2 regions of the Streptomyces sp. NPDC001450 genome follow, and region 2 is predicted to be linked to the other one. Evidence: riboswitches for the same ligand, from Rfam matches in the RefSeq annotation. Region 2 holds a riboswitch; the other holds the start of a gene.
The links. Region 2 has a riboswitch for S-adenosylmethionine ahead of thrC (threonine synthase). Riboswitches for the same ligand answer to the same signal wherever they lie in the genome.
Positions count from the first base shown of each region.

Region 1: linked by a shared signal. The riboswitch ahead of ACWC5O_RS15220 (aminotransferase class V-fold PLP-dependent enzyme) and the one ahead of thrC (threonine synthase) in region 2 are both predicted to bind S-adenosylmethionine.

Region 1 covers NZ_JBSFHY010000011.1:213,770-224,971, reverse strand. Annotated here, with positions in the region: gene qcrB (cytochrome bc1 complex cytochrome b subunit) at 1-47, shown strand, start outside; gene trpD (anthranilate phosphoribosyltransferase) at 167-1,231, shown strand; SAM riboswitch class IV at 1,306-1,422, shown strand; gene ACWC5O_RS15220 (aminotransferase class V-fold PLP-dependent enzyme) at 1,616-2,977, shown strand; gene ACWC5O_RS15215 (Lrp/AsnC family transcriptional regulator) at 3,012-3,293, opposite strand; gene ACWC5O_RS15210 (rhomboid family intramembrane serine protease) at 3,290-4,033, opposite strand; gene ACWC5O_RS15205 (hypothetical protein) at 4,187-4,426, shown strand; gene ACWC5O_RS15200 (NYN domain-containing protein) at 4,464-5,807, shown strand; gene ACWC5O_RS15195 (NlpC/P60 family protein) at 6,020-7,054, shown strand; gene ACWC5O_RS15190 (NlpC/P60 family protein) at 7,291-8,313, shown strand; gene ACWC5O_RS15185 (hypothetical protein) at 8,342-9,583, shown strand; gene ACWC5O_RS15180 (PadR family transcriptional regulator) at 9,571-10,101, opposite strand; gene ACWC5O_RS15175 (MATE family efflux transporter) at 10,192-11,202, shown strand, end outside.
Region 2 covers NZ_JBSFHY010000001.1:50,593-61,794, reverse strand. Annotated here, with positions in the region: gene ACWC5O_RS00310 (hypothetical protein) at 1-44, opposite strand, end outside; gene ACWC5O_RS00305 (hypothetical protein) at 41-274, opposite strand; gene ACWC5O_RS00300 (helix-turn-helix domain-containing protein) at 391-1,230, shown strand; gene ACWC5O_RS00295 (DUF397 domain-containing protein) at 1,214-1,411, shown strand; gene ACWC5O_RS00290 (class I SAM-dependent methyltransferase) at 2,114-2,797, shown strand; gene groL (chaperonin GroEL) at 2,888-4,510, opposite strand; gene ACWC5O_RS00280 (cold-shock protein) at 4,834-5,040, opposite strand; gene ACWC5O_RS00275 (MoaD/ThiS family protein) at 5,483-5,758, opposite strand; gene thrC (threonine synthase) at 5,755-7,038, opposite strand; SAM riboswitch class I at 7,056-7,197, opposite strand; gene ACWC5O_RS00265 (glucosyl-3-phosphoglycerate synthase) at 7,356-8,327, shown strand; gene ACWC5O_RS00260 (alpha,alpha-trehalose-phosphate synthase (UDP-forming)) at 8,414-9,832, shown strand; gene otsB (trehalose-phosphatase) at 9,837-10,670, opposite strand; gene ACWC5O_RS00250 (DUF3263 domain-containing protein) at 10,873-11,097, opposite strand; gene ACWC5O_RS00245 (extracellular solute-binding protein) at 11,133-11,202, opposite strand, start outside.

The DNA of each region.
Region 1 (11,202 bases), on a different contig from region 2:
CTGTCGACGAGTACAAGGAGATCACGAGCGGCCACGGCCACCACTGATCCCCGCGTCGCCACGCCACACCGAAGGGCCCCGTCCGTGTTGCGGACGGGGCCCTTCGCCATGTCCCGGGCTGGATAGGGTGGGACCAGACTGTTCTTCTAGACACCCAGGAGCGGCTATGAGCGCTGTGACCCCCGCTGGAGGCGACACCGCGGCGGGCCGTTCCTGGCCTGCCCTGCTGAACGGGCTGCTGGACGGCCGGGACCTGTCCGCCGACGACACGGCCTGGGCGATGGACCTGATCATGCGCGGCGAGGCGACCGACGCGCAGATCGCCGGGTTCCTGGTGGCCCTGCGGTCCAAGGGCGAGACCGTGGAGGAGATCACCGGACTCGTGCGGACCATGTACGAGCACGCCAACGTGATCGAGGTACCCGGGCCGGCCGTCGACATCGTCGGCACCGGCGGTGACGGCGCCAAGACGGTGAACATCTCCACGATGTCGTCGATCGTCGTCGCCGGCACCGGAGCGAAGGTCGTCAAGCACGGCAACCGCGCCGCGTCCTCCGCCTCCGGGGCCTCCGACGTCCTGGAGAAGCTCGGGATCAACCTGAACCTGACCCCGCGGCGGGTCGCCGAGGTCGCCGACGAGGCCGGCATCACCATCTGCTTCGCGGTGAAGTTCCACCCGGCGCTGCGACATGCCGCCGCGGCACGCGGCCAGTTGGGGATCCGTACGACCTTCAACGTGCTCGGCCCGCTCACCAATCCGGCCAAGGTGCGCGCCCAGGCGGTCGGTGTCGCCGACCCCCGGATGGCGCCGATCGTGGCCGGGGTCCTCGCCGAGCGCGGCAGCTCCGCCCTGGTCTTCCGGGGCGACGACGGCCTGGACGAGCTGACGACCACGTCCACCTCCCGGGTGTGGGTGGTCCGGGACGGCAAGGTCACGGAGGAGAGCTTCGACCCGCGGGACGTCGGCATCGACCTCGTCTCCGTGGAGGCCCTGCGCGGCGCCGACGCGTCGTACAACGCGGAGGTCGCCCGCCGCCTGCTGGACGGCGAGCAGGGCCCGGTCCGGGACGCGGTGCTGCTGAACTCGGCGGCCGCCCTGGTGGCCCTCCACCCGACCGAGGCCCCCCTGGCCGAGCAGCTGCGCGCCGGCATGGCCAAGGCGGCCGTGTCGATCGACTCGGGCGCGGCGAAGCAGGCGCTGGAGCGGTGGGTGGCGGCCAGCAACAGGTGACGGATCCGAGGTGCGGTCCCGCGATCCGGACAGGAGTTGCGGGACCGCGATCACTTCACGTACGTTCCTGTCCAGGTCATGAGTGACAGTCATGAGGCCCCGGCCGACTGTCCGGCAACCCTCCGTCCGTGGCGGGGTGCCCCGGGTGAAGACCAGGCCGTGGGCAGTGAGGTCCACGGCAAGCGCGGACCCCTCGCACGCCAGGGGTCCTGGTCGTCGAGGGAGCCTTCTGTGAGCAAGCGAATGCGATAGGGCGTAGAGCCCCGCCTCCGCGTACCCCTTTCACCTTCCCCACGTTCGAGCCGTGCGCGCTCACGTGGTGCTGTGTCCTTTCTTGGGGGTTCCCCCCGAACCCCCTCGCCTTGCCTCTCACAGGAGTTCGCCATGTCCGTCTTCACCGCTGCCGCCGACCAGTCCGTTTGTGCCCCTCTGCCCGTTCTGGGCCGTGACGTCACCGTCCCGCTCGTGACCGGCGGCGAAGTCACCTACGCGGCGCTCGACTACGCGGCCAGCGCCCCCGCCCTCCAGCGCGTCTGGGACGACGTGGCGGCCTACGCGCCGTACTACGGCAGCGTCCACCGCGGCGCCGGCTACCTCTCCCAGCTCTCCACCGACCTGTTCGAGAACGCCCGGAAGACGGTCGCCGAGTTCCTCGACTGCCGTGCGGCCGACCAGGTGATCTTCACCCGCTCGACCACGGACTCCCTGAACCTGCTCGCCGCCGCCCTGCCCGCCGACTGCCAGGTCTTCGTCTTCGAGACCGAGCACCACGCCTCCCTGCTGCCCTGGCAGGACGCCCGCGTCACCTGCCTCAACGCCCCGCGCACCCCGCGGCAGGCCGTCGAGACCCTGGAGCGGGCCCTCGCCGACCGCGACCCCTACGGCCCGGCCCTGGTCTGCGTGACCGGCGCCTCCAACGTCACCGGCGAGCTGTGGCCGGTGCGCGAGCTGGCCGCCGCGGCCCATGCGCACGGCGCCCGGATCGTCCTGGACGCCGCCCAGCTGGCCCCGCACCACCCCGTGTCGGTCCAGGACCTCGACGTCGACTGGGTCGCCTTCTCCGGCCACAAGCTGTACGCCCCCTTCGGCTCCGGCGTCCTGGCCGGCCGCGCCGACTGGCTGGTCGCGGCCGAGCCGTACCTCGCGGGCGGCGGCGCCAGCCGCAAGGTCACCCGGCGCGAGGATGGGGGAGTGGCCGTGGAGTGGCACGAGACCGCGGCCCGCCACGAGGCCGGCTCCCCGAACGTGATCGGCGCCTACTCCATCGCCTCCGCCTGCAAGGCGCTGACGGAGGCGGGCTTCGACACGCTGGTCGCCCGCGAGCAGCACCTGATCTCCGAGGTCCGGGCGGGCCTCGCCGAGGTCCCCGAGGTCAGGATCCTCTCCCTCTTCGGTGACGACGCCCCGCGCGTCGGCGTGATCAGCTTCGTCGTGGACGGCTGGAACAGCTCCCACTTCGCCGCCGCCCTCTCTGCCGAGTACGGCATCGGCGTCCGCGACGGCCTGTTCTGCGCCCACCCCCTGGTCCGCACCCTCCTCGGCTCCGACCCCCAGACCCAGGGCGAGTGCGGCGCCCCCGAGGCCGCACCGGGCGAGAAGTCCCTGAACGCGATCCGCGTGAGCTTCGGTGCGGGCACCCCCGACGAGCACGTGGAACGCTTCGTCACGGCGGTGAAGGAACTGGTGACCGAGGGTGCGAAGTGGACGTACAGGACGGAGGAAGGTCGCTGCGTCCCGGCGGTATGAGTTTCTGACGCCTGGTGCGGCGGTCTTCAGCCGATCAGTTGTCCAACCCGATCGAGAAGGCCGCCTCGAGGTCGTGCTGCGAGTACGTACGGAAAGCGACGTGCGTGTCCGTGGCCTCGACTCCGGGGATCTTGCTGATCCGCCCCGGAATCACGTCGGCCAGGTCCTCGTGCTGCCGCACCCGCACCATGGCGATCAGGTCGTACGTACCGGTGACGGAGAAGACCTCGCTCACCGAATCCAGCGAAGCGATCTGCTCCGCGATCTCGGGGATCCGGTCCACGCTGGTCTTGATCAGGACGATCGCGGTGATCACGACGGGTTCTCTCCCTCGGGTGCCGGAGCCGGTGCGGACTTCACTCTAGTGGTACGCCCGTAACGCACCCACGCGTAGCCGAACCCCACCCCGAAGCCGACCAGGTGCGCGAGGTAGGCCACCCCGGGCCCCTCGCCGGAGCTCCCCGCCGCCAGCCACTGCAGGGTCGCCCAGAAGGGCAGCACGACCCAGGCCGGGAAGCGCATCGGCAGGAAGAACAGGAAGGGGAGCAGACTGGTGACACGGGCGCGGGGAAACAGGTAGAGGAACGCGCCGAGAACCGCCGAGATCGCCCCGGACGCGCCCACCAGCGACTGCTCGGAGGTGGCGTTGGCGGCCGCGTAGCCCAGCAGGGCCAGGTAGCCGCAGCCGATGTAGAAGAGGGTGAACTCCACCCGGCCCATCCGTTCCTCGGTCATCATCCCGAAGACGAAGAGGAAGAGCATGTTGCCGAGCAGATGCACCCAGCTGCCGTGCACGAACAGCGCGGTGACCGGGGTCAGGGCCGCCCGGACGGGCTCGTCGAACAGCTGCGCCGGGACCACCCCCCAGTGCCGGAAGTACGCGCGCTGCGCGGCCGGCAGCGCGTCCGCGGGGCCGTACGCCGGAGTGAGCCCCGAGGCCGGTCCCAGGACGAAGATCAGGGAGCACACGGCGATGAGGGCGTACGTCATCGGCGCGGGGGTGTCCCGGAGCGCTTTGAGTGTGCGGCCGGCCGTCGTGCTCCAGGTGTTGATCATGACTACAGAGCATGACGTAAGGGGACGCAACCTGACAGACCGCCTCGCCGCCGTGGACGGGCGGGCGGTGAGTACCCGCCAGGCCGTAGGGTTACGAGCCACACGCGTCGAGGAGCGGCGCGTACCGACCCGAGAAGGAAGCGAACAGTCACGATGACGGTTCCCCTGCCGACCGCCACGACGCGATGGCGCTGCACCCTCTGCGGCAACCTCACCCGCTTCGACGTGACGCGCTCGTCGAAGGTCGTCGAGTACGTCCACCTCGACCTCGCCGGTGAGCCGACGGTCGAGGAACGAGAGGTGGTCAGTGAGACCATCGAGTCGGTCCGCTGCCGCTGGTGCAACGCGGTGGACCAGGTGGAACTCGTGGACAGGCCGGGCGCCGGCTCCTGAGCGGAGCGGGCCCCGTAGAGGTATTGGGGTGTGACGGATGGTGGAGACCGCAGGCGGGGGGCCGGGCGACGGCACCGCCGAGGTGCTTGACCGTCCGCTGCCCGACGGCGTGCGCCGGCGGGTCGTGCAGATCGTCTCCGACGGATTCGGCGGCCTGACCGTGGCGGAACTGCCCGCCCAATTGCGGCAGTACGCCCGGTTCGCCCCGAACCGGCGGGCCAAGTTCGCCGGGAACGCGATGGCCGCCGCACTGGAGACGGACCCGCTCTTCCGGCAGCGGATCGGAGAGAAGTTCAGAGAGGCGCAGCCGGAGCTGTCCGGCGCCCTCGACTCCGGCTCGCCGCCCCCGGCCGCGGATCCGCTCGACGTGGCGGCCGCGGCCTACGTGCTCCGCCCGGCGGGCTGGGTGAAGCTGGTCGCCGCGGCCGGCGAGGAGGCCCAGCGCGCCGACGCCGAGCGGGCCGACGAGGAGAGCCGGGTCGAACTGGAACGGCTGCGCGAGGAGCTGGCCGAGGCCCGGGCGCAGACCCGGACGGAGACCGAACGGCTGCGCACCGAGCTGGAGTCGGCGAAGAAGGAAGCGGAGTCGCTGCACCGTAAGCTCCGTGCCGCGCTCAGCGACGTCAAGCGCGGGGAGGCCGCGCTGCGCAAGGTCCAGGGCGAGATCGAGGCCGTGCGCGCCGAGGGGCAGGCGCAGGTGTCGGTCGCCGAGAGCGAGTCCCGCCGGCTCAAGGCCCGCCTCGGCGAGGCCGAGGCCGCGCTGGAGGCCACCCGCCGGGCAGCCCGCGAGGGGCGCAGCGTCGAGGACATGCGGGTACGGCTGCTGCTCGACACCCTGCTGGACGCCACCCAGGGGCTGCGGCGCGAACTCGCCCTGCCCCCGGTCTCCGTGCGCCCGGCCGAGACCGTGGGCGCGGTCGAACCGGGACGGATGACCCCGAAGGACATCGCGGCCCGGGCCCTGTCCGAGAACGACCCGGCGATCCTGGACCAGCTGCTCGCGCTGCCGCAGGCGCATCTGGTCGTCGACGGCTACAACGTCACCAAGACCGGCTATCCGCAGATGCCGCTGGAGAAGCAGCGACTGCGGCTCCTGGGCCAGCTCTCGGCGCTCGCCGCACAGACCGGCGCCGAGGTGACGTGCGTCTTCGACGGCGCCGAACTGGCCGCGCCGGTGCTGCTCGCGCCGCCGCGCGGGGTGCGGGTGCTGTTCTCCAAGCCGGGAGTCACGGCCGACGAGCTGATCCGCCAGCTGGTGCGCGCGGAGCCGCCGGGGCGTCCGGTCATCGTCGCCTCGACCGACCGGGAGGTGGCCGACGGGGTCGCCAGGGCCGGTGCCCGCCCTGTCGCCTCTGCGGTACTTCTGAAGCGACTGTCCTGAAGGTCCAACACGCGTACGCAATGCCCGAATTGATCCGACTCTCGTGCCACGTAGGGTCAATCGCGCCTCACTGCATGTGAGTTATGTGCAAAGAATCTATTGCGCCACAGGGTTTTTTGCCGCGAGGATTTGAACTGATCACAACTGGGTCACTAGGGTCTGGGCTCGAACCTCCGAACGGGTGATCACTCACAAGAAGGAGTTCGTCCTCCGTGGCGTCCCATCGTCGACCCAAGCAGCCGAGCCGCACGCGTGTCACCGTGCTGACCACCGCAGCCGCCGCTGCCGTCGCGCTCAGCGCGAACGCCGCCAATGCCGCGCCGAGCGAGAAGCTCAGCAAGGACGAGGTCAAGGCGAAGGTCGACAACCTCTACGAGCAGGCGGAGCAGGCCACCGAGAAGTACAACGGGGCCAAGGAGAAGCAGCAGAAGCTGCAGAAGGAAATCTCCACGATCCAGGACAACGTGGCCCGCGGCCAGCAGGAGCTCAACAAGCTCCGCGACGGCCTGGGTTCGCTGGCCACCGCCCAGTACCGCTCCGGGGGCATCGATTCCTCGGTCCAGCTCTTCCTGTCCTCCAATCCGGACGACTTCCTCGACAAGGCCTCCACGCTCGACCAGTTGAGCAGCCAGCAGGTCGAGGCCCTGAAGAAGATTCAGGACAAACAGCGCGAACTCGCCCAGGAGCGGGCCGAGGCCACCGAGAAGCTCAAGGACCTCGCCAGCACCCGCACCGAGCTGGGCAACAAGAAGAAGGAAGTCCAGGGCAAGCTCGCCGAGGCGCAGAAGCTGCTCAACACCCTGACCGCCAAGGAGAAGGCGGCACTCGCCGCCGAGCAGGCGCGCGCCAACCGCTCCTCCACCCAGCGTGTGGACCTCGGCGACGCCCCGCCCGCCTCCGGCCGTGCCTCGGCGGCGTTCTCCGCCGCCCAGAGCAAGATCGGCTCGCCCTACGTCTACGGCGCCTCCGGCCCCTCCTCCTTCGACTGCTCGGGCCTGACCTCCTGGTCCTACGCGCAGGCCGGTGTCTCCATCCCGCGCACCTCCGAGGCCCAGGCGAACATAGGCACCCGGATCGGCTCGGTGAGCGACCTCAAGGTCGGCGACCTGGTGTTCTTCTACAGCGACCTGCACCACGTCGGCCTCTACGCCGGCAATGGCCAGGTGCTGCACGCCCCGCACACCGGTGCCGTGGTCCGCTACGAGGCGATCGGCAACATGCCGTTCCAGTTCGGCGTCCGGGTCTGACAACTTCGCGACGCTGACTCGGTGGCGCCCGAACGGGCGAATCCGGTGAACCGAAACTGACTCCACGCCCCGCCCATGACCTGCGTCTGCGGCGGGGTGTCGGGTTCGCGCGCCGCTCGAGGCCGTTCGGCGCGGTCCTTCCGCACGGCTACTGTCTGCCGCGTTTCCCCGGCGCAGGGGCCTCCCCGTCCCCGGCGCCGGGGACGCTGTCTCTGTTCGCCAGCAGAAGGACTGCCGTGGGGTTCCATCGCCGCCTTGCACTGTCCGGGTTCAACCGGGGCGCCGGCGTCGCCCTGTGCGTGTTGTCGGCCGCTGCCGCCACGCTCGGCGCCGTACCCGCCCAAGCAGCGCCGCACCGGGACACCCGTGCCGAGGTGGACCGCCTCTACGAGGAGGCCGAGCGGGCGACCCAGGCCTACGACAAGGCCGACGAGCGGGCCGACGCGCTGCGCCGGGAGGTCCGGGACGCCCAGGACCACATCGCCCGGCAGCGGCAGCGCATCAACACCATGCGCGAGCGGCTCGGTTCGCTGGCCGGCGCCCAGTACCGCGCCGGCGGCATCGACCCGGCCGTCGCCCTGCTCTTCTCCACCGACCCCGACGACTACCTCGACAAGGCGGCCACCCTCGACCGCATCGGCGCCCAGCAGGCGGGCCGGCTGCGGGAGTTGAGCGCGGCGACGAGCGAGCTGGCCCAGGAGCGCGCCGAGGCCGCCGGGAAGCTCGCCGCGCTGGAGCAGAGCCGCAGGGCGGTCGCCACGCACAAGCGGACCGTGGAGAAGAAGCTCGCCAGGGCCCGGCAGCTGCTCAACTCCCTGCCCGCCGCCGAACGCTCCGCCTACGACCGGGCCTCCCGATCCGACGGCTCCGACCGCGTCGGCCTGCCCGACCTGTCCGTCGCCGGCGCCCCCGGCGCCCGCGCGGCCGCCGCCGTCGCCGCCGCCCGCTCCGCCCTCGGCCGCCCCTACGTGTGGGGCGCGACCGGTCCTTCCGGCTTCGACTGCTCGGGCCTGATGCAGTGGTCGTACGGGCACGCCGGCATCCATCTGCCGCGCACCTCGCAGGAGCAGCGGTACGCCGGCCGGCAGATCCCGCTCTCCCAGGCGCGCCCCGGCGACCTGGTCGTCTACCGCTCCGACGCCAGCCATGTGGCGATGTACGTCGGCAACGGCCAGGTCATCCACGCCCCCTACCCGGGCGCGCCGGTGCGCTACGACCCGGTCGGCATGATGCCCATCTCCTCGGTCACCCGTCCCTGACCTCCCGCGCGCACCGTACGATCGGGAAATGGCTGATCGCAGACGGACCCGGGGGGTGTGGCGCGCCGCGGCGGCGGGGCTCTGTCTGCTGCTCGCGGCGCCCCTCGCCGGATGCGGCGGGCGAACCACGGCCGACCCGGCCAGGGCCGAGGTGCAGCGGGTGCTCGACCGGCGCTCCGCGGCCCTGCTCGGGCACGACGAGACGGCGTACGGCACGACGGGCACCGGGAGCGGGTACGTCCGCCTGCGCGCGCTCCCGCTGGCCTCCTGGGCCTACCGGGTGACCGCCGTGCACCAACGCGGCCCGGGCGCCACCGCCGACGCCGAGCTGCGCTACCGCATCGCCGGCTACGACCGGGCCCCGGTCAGCGTCCGCCGCACCCTCGCGCTCAGCCGCACCGCCGACGGCGCGTGGTACGTCACCGCCGACAAGCCCGCGCGGAAGGCCGGGCAGCAGCTGTGGGACCAGGGCACGGTGACCGCCGTGAAGGGCGCGCACAGCATGGTCCTCGGCACCGGTCGGAGCGCCGGCGACCTGCGCGCCTACGCCCGGCTCGCCGACCGCGCGGTCCCGGCCGTCTCCCACGAGTGGGGCACGGACTGGACCCGCCGGGTCGTCGTCCTCGTCCCGCGCACGCTGGAGGGCATGGCGGGGCTGCTCGGCTCGCCCGCGTCCAACTACCGGGGCATCGCCGCCGTCACCACCGGCGAGGTGAGCGAAGCGAAATGGGGGTCCCCCCGGACGAAGTCCGGGGGAGGCGCGGGCAGGGCGCCCGCGGACCGGGTGGTCGTCAACCCGGAGGCGTACGCCATGCTGGGCAGCGTCGGCAAGCAGGTCGTGCTCACCCACGAGACCACCCATGTGGCCACCCGCGCGCACACCGACGCCGCCACCCCGCTGTGGCTCTCCGAGGGGTACGCCGACTGGATCGGCTACCTCGGCACCGGCCGCACACCCGCCGAGGCCGCGCCGGAACTGGCCCGCGCGGTCCAGGACGGCCGGGTGCCCGCGCACCTCCCCGCCGACAAGGACTTCGGCTTCAGCACCGACCCCGCCCACCTCGCGCAGGCCTACGAGAGCGGCTGGCTCGCCTGCCGGATGATCGCCGGCCACTGGGGCGAGGACCGGCTCGGCGCCTTCTACCGGGCCGTCGGCACCCACCGGACGCGGGCGGGCGCGGTCGAGGAGGCGCTCGAGAAGGCGCTCGGGATCACGCCCGGGGCGTTCACCGCCGAGTGGCGGCGGTACGTGCGCGCTCAGCTGGCCTGACCGAGCACCTCGATCGCCTCGCGCAGCCACTCCCGCTCGGCCGAGCCGGTGGCCCGGGCGACCCGCAGCATGCCCTGCCGGAACAGGTCACCCGCCTCCTCCGCGCGCACCGGCTCGCCGTGCCGGTAGAAGAAGCTCGCCGGGGTCTTCAGGAAGTCCAGGCGGCGGCGCAGCACCGCGGCCTGTTCCGCCGGGTCGTCCAGGTGCCGCAGGAAGGCGAGGACGGTGTTGAAACGGACGTGGTCGGTGATCTCGGCCTGCTTGGGAGTGCGCAGCCGCTCCAGCAGGTCCGCGCGGCCCTTCCCGGTCAGGGACAGCACCCGGCGCGGGGCGGCGCTCGCGCCCTCCTCGGTGCGCTGGTCCAGCTTGCCCGCGGCGACCAGCCGGTTGATGGCCGGGTAGAGGGCACCGTCGCTGACCGGCCGGACATGCCCGCTCAGCGCCTTGATTCGCTCCTTCAGCTCGTAGCCGTGCAGGGGTTCCTCGGCGAGGAAACCCAGGATCGACAGTTCCAGCACGCGACATCCTCCTTGCAGCGGGCGTGGGACTCATGCTAGCTCTTATCGAGCTACCTCTAAACGATGTAGCTCGATAAGAGGGGGCTTCTTGTGAACGCGCACCGCAGGCGACTCGTCTCGCTCGCCCACCCCGTCTACCTCTCGCTCCTCGCCTCGGTCGCCTCCGGGATCATCAACACCGTCTGGGTCTCCCGGCTCGGCGGTGCCGCCGTGGCCGCCGTCGCGGTCGCGACCAACACCGAGAACGTGCTGCTCGGCATCGCCCTGGTCTTCGCCTCCGGTACGACCGTGCTCGTCGCGCACGCCAGGGGAGCTCGCGATCCCGCCGCCCTGCGGGCCGCGGTGCGCGGCGGCCGGGCGCTGTGCGGTCTGGTGACGCCGGTGGTCGTGGTCGGCGGGTTCCTGTCGCGCGAGCCATTGGCCCGCCTGGTCCTCGGCGGCGGCGACTCGGCGGCCCTGCGCCTCGCGACCGCCTACTTCGCGATCTCCCTGCCGGGCATGGCCGTCTTCTTCGCCCAGCAGCTCGTCGACGGCATCCTCAAGGGCACCGGCGACACACGTACCCCGATGCGGCTCGCCCTGCTGGCCAACGGGCTGATCCTGCTCTGCGACCCGGTCCTGATCCACCTCTACGGCGTCCGGGGCGCCGCGGCCTCGACGGTGCTGTGCCGCTGCGTGGCCCTCGCGGCGGGCCTGCGCGCGCTCGGCCGCGACGCGCTGCTGCGGACCGCGGCCGGCACCCCGGCCGCCGAACCGGTCGCCGCCGCCCTGCGCCGGACCCTCACCACCGGCCTGCCCATGTCCGCCGACTTCACCGTGCGGCAGGGCGGGGCCCTGGCGCTGGTGGCGATCGTGGCGCGGCTCGGGGTGACGGCGGTGGCCGCCTACTCGATCGCGTACAAGGTCATGTACGTCGCCACCATGGCCTTCTACTCGGTACGGCAGGCCGCCGCCATCCACACCGCGCACACCCGGGGCGCGGGGCAGGACGCGCGCCGGGACATAGGCCGGCAGGCGATGCTCGTGTCCGGGGGCCTCGGCCTGAGCGCCGCCGCCCTGTTCGCCGCCACCGCCCCCTGGATCATGGCCGCGTTCGGTGCC
Region 2 (11,202 bases):
CCGCTCCGTACGTCGACGGCGTACGTCCCGATCTCCCCGGTCACGCATCCCCGCCCGACCGCCGCAGCACCGCCGCCAGCCGCGAGGCCACACCCAGGTTGCAGCGGCCCAGGTCGACGAGGGCATAGGGGTGACCGTGGGCGCCGGTGACCGGGTCGATCCGCAGTGAGGGGAGGATGATCCCCACGTCGTGCAGGGCCGTGCGCAGTCGCTCTACGGCTTCCGCTGCGGAGCGGGCGGGTCGGTCGTCCGCCGTCATTTCCTTCGCATCCATTGCGCCAATTCCTCCACGGTGAGTGTTCGCTTTCAACACACAGCGTGGCCATCATGCCTCTAACCTGGCCAGATACGGCGCCCCAACAACCTCGTCTGTCGGACCGGGAGTTGCACATGGCAGGACCGAAGGATCTGGACCCGTCGTCATCGCCGCGCGCTTTGCTGGGTGCGGAGTTACGGCACGCTCGCGAGCGGAAGGGGCTGAGTCAGGCCGAGTTGGGGCAGAGACTGTTCGTGAGCGGGTCGTTCATCGGGCAGTTGGAGGCCGGGACGCGGCGGATGCAGCCGGAGTACGCGCGGATGCTGGACGAAATCCTGGAGACGGACGGCTTCTTCACACGGAACCGCGAGGCTGCGGCCAAGTCGAAGTATCAGCACCACTACGCAGACGTAGTGGAGGCCGAGGCTCTGGCCACGACGATCAGGCATTATGTTCCGCTCCTGATCCCCGGACTGCTCCAGACTCCCACGTACGCGCGGGCAGTGGACCAAGTGTGGGCCGCGATGACGCCGGAGGAGACCATCAAGGAGTGGGTGGAAGGCCGTTTGGAACGGGCCCGTCTGCTCGATCACCCAACAAAGCCCGTGTTGTGGGCGGTGCTTGACGAGGCGGCGCTGCGCCGGAAAGTCGGTAGCCCGGCGGTGATGGCAGAGGCACTGCGCCATGTCGCTGGCCTGGCCCGCCGGAACCGGATCGTCATGCAGGTGGTGCCGTTCAGCGCGGGCGCGCACACGGCGATGCAGGGTGCTCTGAAGCTGATGGAGTTCGAGGACGCCCCTCCGCTGGCCTACATGGAAGGGCTGAGCACCGGACGGCTGGAGGACGACCCGGCCACTGTCACCCGACTGAGGTTCGTGTACGACCTCCTCGTGGCGTCAGCGCTCTCGCAGGAGAAGTCCCTGGCGCTCATCGAGGCGTTGGCAGAGGATTACACCCATGAGGAACATCCCTGACCCCGGCCTGAGCACGGCCGTATGGATCAAGTCGAGCTACAGCGGTGGCGACGAAAACTGCCTCGAAGTCACCCACGACTTCCCCACCCTCATCCCCATCCGAGACTCGAAGAACCCCCAAGGACCGAAGCTCTTCTTCAGCTCGGTCACCTGGGCTGCCTTCACCTCTTCTCTCAAGTGACCGTTGGGGCCGGGTCCCGGCCGGGGTTCGCGAGCAACGGTCGGCTGCGAGGGGACCCTCGGCTGACGGGCGCGGTCGCGCCTCGCCAGCACGCCGGGCCGGCTTGGCGGCCTGCGGGCGAGTGGGGGAAGGAAACCGGCCGATGGACCTGAGTGGTGCGAATGGGCCGACCTCTGCCTCGTCTGACCTGCCTGACCAGGGCATTTGCCGGGGCTGGTGGCCCGAATGCACCAATCACTCGGTGAAGCGAGGCTGAAGTGGCCTGTGTGACGGGCGGGACTCGGAGGACAGGTGCATCGCCCCGCCCACCGGCCGCAAGCCGCCAACCCGGCCCGGCCTGCCCCAACCCAGCGTTCGCGCCCCACCCACCGGCGGCCAGCCGCTATGCCAGCCCGGCGTGCAGGCGAGGCGCGAACGCGCACCTCCGCCAACGGCACAAGCGCAGCCCGCCCAAGGGCCAACCCCGCCAAGCCGCCCACTGCTCCCCGGCCGCCCGCTCGCTTCTTCCCCGTGCTGGAGCGGACCAGGTCAAGGGTGGGCCGCAGGCCCATCGCCGAAGGCGACGCGCAGCGCCCTTGACGCGGGCCGTGGAAGCACGACAATCGCCGAGAAGCGGGCGGCCCGACGGTCACTGGCCAACTCCCGAGGCTCAGGCCTCGCATCCCCGCCCTGCGAGTTGACTTCACTACGCAGACTGACCGTATGCCGAAACCCCCACTGATCTCCGCGAGCGACGAGCTGGAGCGGTCCTCCGTCGTAGCCAACAACTCCATGAACCGGGAACGCGGGCTGACCGGAGTCAACAGCTACGCCCGCGAGTTGGGCTTCGATCCCGTTGCCCGGCTGGCCGGTCGTCCCGCTCCCTCCTGGCTGGACCTGTGCAGTGGTGAGGGCCGGGCCCTGCGGGAGGCGTCCGGTGCCCTGTCGAGGGACGCTGTGCTCACCGCCGTGGATCTCGTGGGGCCGCTCGCGCCCGGGGCGCCGACACCGCCCGTCCTGGAGGAGATCGTCGCCTCCGTTTCCTCTTGGGCGCCCTCACGGACGTACGACCTCATCACCTGCGTACACGGTCTCCACTACATCGGCGATCAGCTGGGGCTCGTCTGCCGGGCCGCCTCCTGGCTCGCTCCCGACGGGCTGTTCATCGCCCACTTCGACCCCGACTCCATCCGCTGGGTCGATGGCTCACCTGCCGGGCGGGCCGTTCTTTCCGCCCTCCGCGCCGCCGGGTTCCGCTACAGCTCCCGGCACCACCGCCTCACCCTCGATGGCGCCCGCGACATCCGACCGCCGTTCCGCTACGTCGGCGCCGATCCCTCCGCCGGGCCGAACTACACGGGTCAGCCCGCAGTGGGTTCCTATTACGCGGAGACCCGCGTCGGCTGAGCCCTGAAAACGCCCGAGGGCGGCACCCCCAGCCAGAAGCTGGGAGCACCGCCCTCGGTCCATAGGACAGGCGATCAACCGTCAGGTCGATCAGAAGTCCATGTCACCGCCCGGCATGCCGCCCGGAGCGGCCGCGGCGGCCTTCTCCGGCTTGTCGGCGATGACGGCCTCGGTGGTGAGGAACAGCGCGGCGATGGAGGCGGCGTTCTGCAGGGCAGAGCGGGTCACCTTCGCCGGGTCGATGATGCCCTCGGCGACCAGGTCGACGTACTCGCCGGTCGCGGCGTTCAGGCCGTGGCCCGGGGTCAGGTTGCGCACCTTCTCCACCACGACACCGCCCTCGAGGCCGGCGTTGACGGCGATCTGCTTCAGCGGGGCCTCCAGGGCCAGCTTCACAGCGGCGGCACCGGTGGCCTCGTCGCCCTCGAGCTCCAGCTTCTCGAAGACACCGGAGGTCTGCAGCAGGGCCACGCCACCACCGGCGACGATGCCCTCCTCGACGGCGGCCTTCGCGTTGCGGACGGCGTCCTCGATGCGGTGCTTGCGCTCCTTGAGCTCCACCTCGGTGGCGGCACCGGCCTTGATGACCGCGACACCGCCGGCGAGCTTCGCCAGGCGCTCCTGCAGCTTCTCGCGGTCGTAGTCGGAGTCGCTGTTCTCGATCTCGGCGCGGATCTGGTTCACGCGGCCGCCCACCTGCTCCGAGGAGCCGGCGCCGTCGACGATGGTGGTCTCGTCCTTGGTGATGACGACCTTGCGGGCGCGGCCCAGGAGGTCCAGGGTCGCGTTCTCCAGCTTGAGGCCGACCTCCTCGGAGATGACCTCGCCGCCCGTGAGGATGGCGATGTCGCCGAGCATGGCCTTGCGACGGTCACCGAAGCCCGGGGCCTTGACGGCGACGGACTTGAAGGTGCCGCGGATCTTGTTGACGACCAGGGTCGACAGGGCCTCGCCCTCGACGTCCTCGGCGATGATCAGCAGCGGCTTGCCCGACTGCATGACCTTCTCCAGCAGCGGGAGCAGGTCCTTGACCGAGGAGATCTTGGAGTTGGCGATGAGGATGTACGGGTCCTCGAGCGACGCCTCCATGCGCTCCATGTCGGTCGCGAAGTAGGCGGAGATGTAGCCCTTGTCGAAGCGCATGCCCTCGGTGAGCTCGAGCTCCAGACCGAAGGTGTTGCTCTCCTCGACGGTGATGACGCCTTCCTTGCCGACCTTGTCCATGGCCTCGGCGATCAGCTCGCCGATCTGGGTGTCGGCGGCGGAGATGGACGCGGTGGAGGCGATCTGCTCCTTGGTCTCGACGTCCTTCGCCTGCTCCAGCAGGGCGGCGGAGACGGCCTCGACGGCCTTCTCGATACCGCGCTTCAGGGCCATCGGGTTGGCACCGGCGGCGACGTTGCGGAGGCCTTCCTTGACCAGGGCCTGGGCCAGGACGGTCGCGGTCGTCGTGCCGTCACCGGCTACGTCGTCCGTCTTCTTCGCGACTTCCTTGACCAGCTCGGCGCCGATCTTCTCGAACGGGTCCTCGAGCTCGATCTCCTTGGCGATGGAGACACCGTCGTTGGTGATCGTGGGGGCGCCCCACTTCTTCTCGAGGACGACGTTGCGGCCCTTGGGGCCGAGCGTCACCTTCACGGCGTCCGCGAGCTGGTTCATGCCGCGCTCGAGGCCGCGCCGCGCCTCCTCGTCGAACGCGATGATCTTGGCCATGTGAAGTGGTCCCTCCAGGACTGGGGGTGATTCCTTCGGACCGCGCCCGCGCCCGCGACGGACGGCTCGCCGACCTGTGGTTCCTTGCCCCACCTGGCCTGCGGGCCTCACCGACCCGGTCCTTCTTGTCACTCTCACCTTCAGAGTGCTAACGCCAATGATTAGCACTCGGCACCCTCGAGTGCAAGCGCCTCGGGCATGCCGGAGGGGGCGCTCAGCCGCGCGCGAACAGGGGCGCCGGGCATGACGAAGGGCCCGTACCCCAGGAGGTACGGGCCCTTCGAAGATGAACAGAAGAACGTCGCTGTCAGCCGACGCGTGCTTCAGCTGGTCGCCAGCCGGACCATGTCCGCCTGCGGGCCCTTCTGGCCCTGCGAGATCTCGAAGTCGACCCGCTGCCCCTCTTCCAGGGTGCGGTAACCGTCCATCTGGATCGCGCTGTAGTGGACGAAAACATCCGCACCACCGTCGACCGCGATGAAGCCGTACCCCTTCTCCGCGTTGAACCACTTGACGGTGCCCTGAGCCATGCCTAACTCCCCTATTACTGGCCCTTGCACAGATCCACACTTCGCGGACCCGGGTCAGACCTCACCCCCCATTGGTCGGGGGCGTGCGCCGGAACGCGTCGACCGCGGCTGAATGTATCTGTCCAACTGCCGTCTGCAACAGGTCAATCGGACGAGAATTCTGGACGGGCCCGGTCCGGAATCTGCCGAGAATTCGTCCGAATTCAGGGCAAGTCGGGCTCCATAAAAGGCGTAAAAGCCGCATTCAACCCGTGCACTTTGGCTGCTTCTCACCGGGGCGTACGGCATGATTCCGGGGCTTGCGACCCGCAGACCCGGCACGCGTTCCCCAACTGTACCGCGCTCAATCACGCAGAATGGCCCCCTCCGCTTCTCTCACGGAGGAGGCCATTCGATGAACATTCAGTAACCGCGGTTACCGAAGGTAATGGTCCGCTTTTGATCAGCCGCCGGCGACGGCGGGAATGATGGAGACTCCGGCACCGTCCGGGGTCGCCGTCTCCAGCCCCTGCTCGAAGCGGACGTCGTCGTCGTTGACGTACACGTTGACGAAGCGGCGCAGCTTGCCCTGGTCGTCGAGAACGCGGGCCGCGATGCCCGTGTGGTTCTTCTCCAGGTCCTCGATGACCTCGGCGAGGGTCGCACCCTCGGCGGCGACCTCGGCCTGGCCACCGGTGTAGGTGCGCAGGATGGTGGGGATGCGAACGGTCACGCTCATGCGAGGCCAGCCTCTCGGAAGGAGTCCAGGGTCGGGCGGATGGTGGCGGTGAGCCCCGTGCCGGCCACCGCGTCGAGGGTCTTGAGGCCGTCACCGGTGTTGAGGACGACCGTCGTCAGCGTCGGGTCCAGCACACCGTTCTCGATCAGCTTCTGCGTCACGCCGACCGTCACACCGCCGGCGGTCTCCGCGAAGATGCCCTCGGTCCGGGCCAGCAGCCTGATCGCGTCCACGACCTGCTCGTCGGTCACGTCCTCCACCGCGCCACCGGTACGGCGGGCGATGTCGAGGACGTACGGGCCGTCGGCCGGGTTGCCGATCGCCAGGGACTTGGCGATGGTGTTCGGCTTCTGCGGGCGGACCACGTCGTGACCGGCCTTGAAGGCGGTGGACACCGGCGAGCAGCCCTCGGCCTGGGCACCGAAGATCTTGTACGGCCTGTCCTCGACGAGCCCGAGCTTGATCAGCTCCTGCAGACCCTTGTCGATCTTCGTCAGCTGGGAGCCGGAGGCGATCGGGACCACGAGCTGGTCCGGGAGCCGCCAGCCGAGCTGCTCGCAGATCTCGTACGCCAGGGTCTTCGAGCCCTCCGCGTAGTACGGCCGCAGGTTGACGTTGACGAAGCCCCAGCCCTCGCCGGCCGGGTCACCGATCAGCTCGGAGCAGAACCGGTTCACGTCGTCGTAGTTGCCCTCGATCCCGACCAGCTCGCCGCCGTAGACCGCGGCCATGACGACCTTGCCCTGCTCCAGGTCGTGCGGGATGAACACGCAGGAGCGGAAGCCGGCGCGGGCGGCGGCGGCGCCGACGGCACCGGCGAGGTTGCCGGTCGAGGAGCAGGAGAGCGTGGTGAAGCCGAAGGCGCGCGCGGCCTCCAGGGCCTGGGCCACCACCCGGTCCTTGAAGGAGTGCGTCGGGTTGCCGGAGTCGTCCTTCACGTACAGCCCGCCGGTGACGCCCAGCTCGCGGGCCAGGTTGTCGGCCTTGACGAGCTTGGTCCAGCCCGGGTTGATGTTGGGCTTGTCGGCCACGTCGGCGGGGACGGGCAGCAGCGGCGCGTAACGCCAGATGTTCGCGGGGCCGGACTCGATGCGCCCCCGCAGCTCTTCGGTGTCGTACGCGGAGAAGTCGTAGGCGATCTCCAGCGGGCCGAAACACTCCTCGCAGGCGAACACCGGCCCGAGGGGCACCCGGTGACCGCACTCGCGACAGCTCAGGGCCGCGGCGGGGCCGAGGTCTACGGTGGGATTGCTGGTGCTTGCAACAGTCTGCACAGCCATGGAGGCGAGGCCCTTTCTCCTCATCTTCCTCACGACGCATCTCGCCGTGAGACGGATTTGGCACCTTCCCTAGCCGGGAGCCTCGCTGGAGAACGAGAACCGACTGGAGGGTTGCCGGGGCTTCATCGGGCCGTGTCCCTCTGCCCCTCTGGATGAGCTGTATGTGGTTGTCAACGCCCGTTGACCCCGACATGCGATGGTCACCGGCGTTGTTCAAGACTGTAACCGAAGGCCAGGACAGTTGAGATAGTCGTCCGAACCGCGAGATGGATCACACGGTCACCCCATGTGATCACGACAGTGAGGAGCCGCAGACCGTGCTGGAAGAAGTCGAGCGCTGGCTGGCCACCCGCTCCTGGTCCGTGACCGATCGTCCGCTCCACCGGATACTCGCCGCCAAGCAGCGCACCGGTCAGTCCGTCTCCGTCGTCCTGCCCGCGCTGAACGAGGAGAAGACGGTCGGCGACATCGTCGCGATCATCCGTCACGACCTCATGCAGCAGGTCCCGCTCGTCGACGAGATCGTCGTCGTCGACTCCGGGTCCACCGACCACACCTCCGAGGTCGCCGCCTCCGCGGGCGCGCGGGTCGTCCACCGCGACGAGATCCTCCCGCGCATCCCGGCCGTCCCCGGCAAGGGCGAGGTGCTGTGGCGCTCCCTGCTGGTGACCAGCGGGGACATCATCTGCTTCATCGACGCCGACCTGAAGGAGTTCTCCTCCGACTTCGTCTCCGGCATCGTCGGCCCCCTGCTCACCGAACCGGGCGTCGACCTGGTCAAGGCGATGTACGACCGCCCGCTCGGCGCTGAGCTGGATTCGCTCGCCTCCGGCAGGACGGCCGGGCAGGGCGGCCGGGTCACCGAACTCATGGCCCGCCCGCTGCTGAACATGCACTGGCCGCAGCTGGCCGGTTTCGTGCAGCCGCTCGGCGGCGAGTACGCGGCCCGCCGCTCGCTGCTCGAACAGCTCCCCTTCCCGGTCGGCTACGGCGTCGAGCTGGGCATGCTGGTCGACGCCCTGCACCTGGTGGGCCTGGACGCCCTCGCCCAGGTCGACGTCGGCGTGCGCAAGCACCGCCACCAGGACGGCCAGGCGCTCGGCCGGATGGCCGCGGCGATCTACCGCACGGCACAGCTCAGGCTCGCCCGCGGGCACCTGATCCGGCCGTCGCTGACCCAGTTCGAGCGGGGCGAGGACGGGTTCGAGCCACGCACCTACTCGGTGGACACCGAGGAGCGGCCGCCGATGGCGGAGATCGCGGAGTACGCGGCGCGCCGGGTGGCGTGAGGGGCGCACGAAAACGGCTGTATACAGCCCCCTTCCGGGGCAGACCGTACGTTTGAGCGTTTCCGGGCCGGGCTAGGTTGAGGACCATGGCTTCCGCGCACACTGCTGATGTGCTGGTCGCGTCCAACCGCGGCCCGGTTTCGTACGAGGTGCACGAGGACGGCTCGCTGCTCGCCAAACGGGGCGGCGGCGGGCTGGTCTCGGGGCTGTCGGCCATCGGGCCGAACCACAATGCGGTGTGGGTGTGCGCCGCGCTGGGCGGCGGCGACCGCGAGGCGGTACGGCGCGCGGGCGGCGGGCTGCTGCCGGCCGAGGAGACCGGCGGGCAGCGGGTGCGGATGCTCGGCATCGACCCGACCGTGTTCTCCGACGCGTACAACGGCATCGCCAACTCGGTGCTGTGGTTCGTCCACCACATGCTGTACCAGACCCCGCTGGAGCCGGTCTTCGACGCGGAGTTCCGGCGGCAGTGGGCGTCGTACGAGGCGTACAACCGCGCCTTCGCCGAGGCGCTGGCCGAGGAGGCGGCGGAGGGCGCCGCGGTGCTCGTCCAGGACTACCACCTGGCCCTCGCCCCCCGGATGCTCCGCCGGCTCCGCCCCGACCTGCGCATCGGCCACTTCTCGCACACCCCGTGGGCCCCGCCGGACTACTTCCGCCTGCTGCCGGACGACATCGCGGCCGAGCTGCTGACCGGCATCCTGGGCGCGGACCGGGCCGCGTTCCTGACCCGGCGGTGGGCGGACGCGTTCACCGACTGCTGTCACGCGGTGCTGGGCCCCGGCATCCCGTCCGGGACCCGGATCGGTGTGCACGGGCTCGGAGCGGACGCGGACTTCCTGCGCGAGCGGGCGCACCGGCCGGACGTGGACGCACGGATGGCCGCGCTGCGGGAGGAGATCGGCGAGGGACGCCGGACGATCGTGCGGGTGGACCGCACCGAGCTGTCCAAGAACATCGTGCGCGGCCTGCTGGCGTACCGGCAGCTGCTGGAGGACCACCCCGAGTGGCGCGAACGGGTGGTCCATCTCGCGTTCGCCTACCCGTCCCGGCAGGACCTCCCCGTCTACCGGGAGTACACGGCCGAGGTGCAGCGGGTCGCTGAGACGATCAACTCCGTGTACGGGACGGCGGGTTGGACCCCCGTCGTGCTGCACGTCAAGGACGACTTCGCCCGCTCCCTGGCCGCGTACCGGCTCGCGGACGTGGCGCTGGTCAACCCGATCCGGGACGGCATGAACCTGGTCGCCAAGGAGGTGCCGGTCGTCTCCGACGAGGGGTGCGCGCTGGTGCTGTCGCGGGAGGCGGGGGCGTGCGAGGAGCTGGGCGAGGACGCGATCGTGGTGAACCCGTACGACATCGGGGGGACCGCGAGGGCGTTGCACGAGGCGCTGAGCCTGCCGGCGGGTGAGCGGGCGGAACGCTCGAAGAGGCTGGCCGTGGCCGCTACGGCGTTGCCGCCTGCTCAGTGGTTCCTGGATCAGCTGGGTGCACTGGAGCGGTAGCGGGTCAGGGCATGTGTGCCGCCAGGGCGCGTAGGAGGGCTACGACTCCCTCCGGGCCGTCCACCACCACGTCCGCCCGTTCCGCCAGTTCCGTGACCTCCGTGCTGCCACTGCAGACCAGGAGGCCGGGGACGCCGTCGGAGCGGAGTTCGTCGACGGCCGCGTAGGCGGGGAGGTCGCCGAGGTCGTCGCCGGCGTAGAGGACGGACTCGGCGCCGGTGGCGCGGACGTGGTCGAGGAGGGCGACGCCCTTGTCCATGCCCGGCGGGCGGAGTTCGAGGACCAGCCGGCCGGGCTCGACGATCAGGCCGTGCCGGGTGGCGAGGTCGGCGAGGGGGCCGCGCAGGGCCTCGAACGCGGCCTGCGGGTCGTCGGCACGGCGGGTGTGGACGGCGACGGCGCGCCCCTTCTCCTCGATCCAGGTGCCGTGCCCGGCGCCGACGCGCTCCAGGAGGCCCGGGAGCTCGGCGCGGACCGCGGCGACGCCGGGGTGGGGTGGGGGTGCGGTGACCGTGTTCGTCGCGGCGTCCCAGCGTTCGGCGCCGTAGTGGCCGAGGACGACGAGGTGTTCCAGGCCGGGGGTGCCTGCGAAGCCGCCGTGCCGTACCGCCACCTCGGCGGGTCTGCCGGTGACCACGGCCACGGAGGCGACCTTGGGGGCGAGGGTGGCCAGTGCGGGGACGGCGTCGGGGTGGGCTCGGGCCTGCTCGGGGTCTTCGACGATCGGGGAGAGTGTGCCGTCGAAGTCGAGTCCGATCACTGCTGAGCGGGGCTTTGCGAGCAGCGCCTGCAGTCCATCCCGGCCGGCCTTGGTCGCCGGGGTCGGCAGAAGGTCCATACCGCGACAGTATCCAGCGCAGGGGCTGGTCACTCCTGGGGCTCCGCCCCAGACCCCGCCAGGGGCTCCGCCCCTGGACCCCGTTTCCCACCGCCCACCCGACTCGGTCGGCTGAGAAGGCGCCCTGGCCGGCTGGGGTGGGTGGGGAAAGGCTGGGTGAGTCGGCGCCCAGCTCAAGTGCGTCGGCGCCGGGTCCCGGGGGTCAGCGTTCGGAGCGGCGTGCCTCCCGGACTCGGCGCAGGCGGTTCACCGTCACCGGGTCCACGGCCAGTGCCCTCTCGTCGTCCAGTAGGGCGTTGAGGAGCTGGTAGTAGCGGACCGGGGCAAGGCCCAGTTCCTCGCGGATGGCTCGTTCCTTCGCGCCGGGGCCGGGGAAGGGCCGGCGCTCCAGCGCGAGGATGGCCTTTTCGCGGGTGCCCAGTTCCATGTGGGCCACCGTAACGCCGGGCACCGACAGCCGGGTCAGCTCACGTCGCTGCTGTCCGCCTCGGTCGCCGTCGCCTGGAGGCGGGTCAGGACACCGACGGGGCTG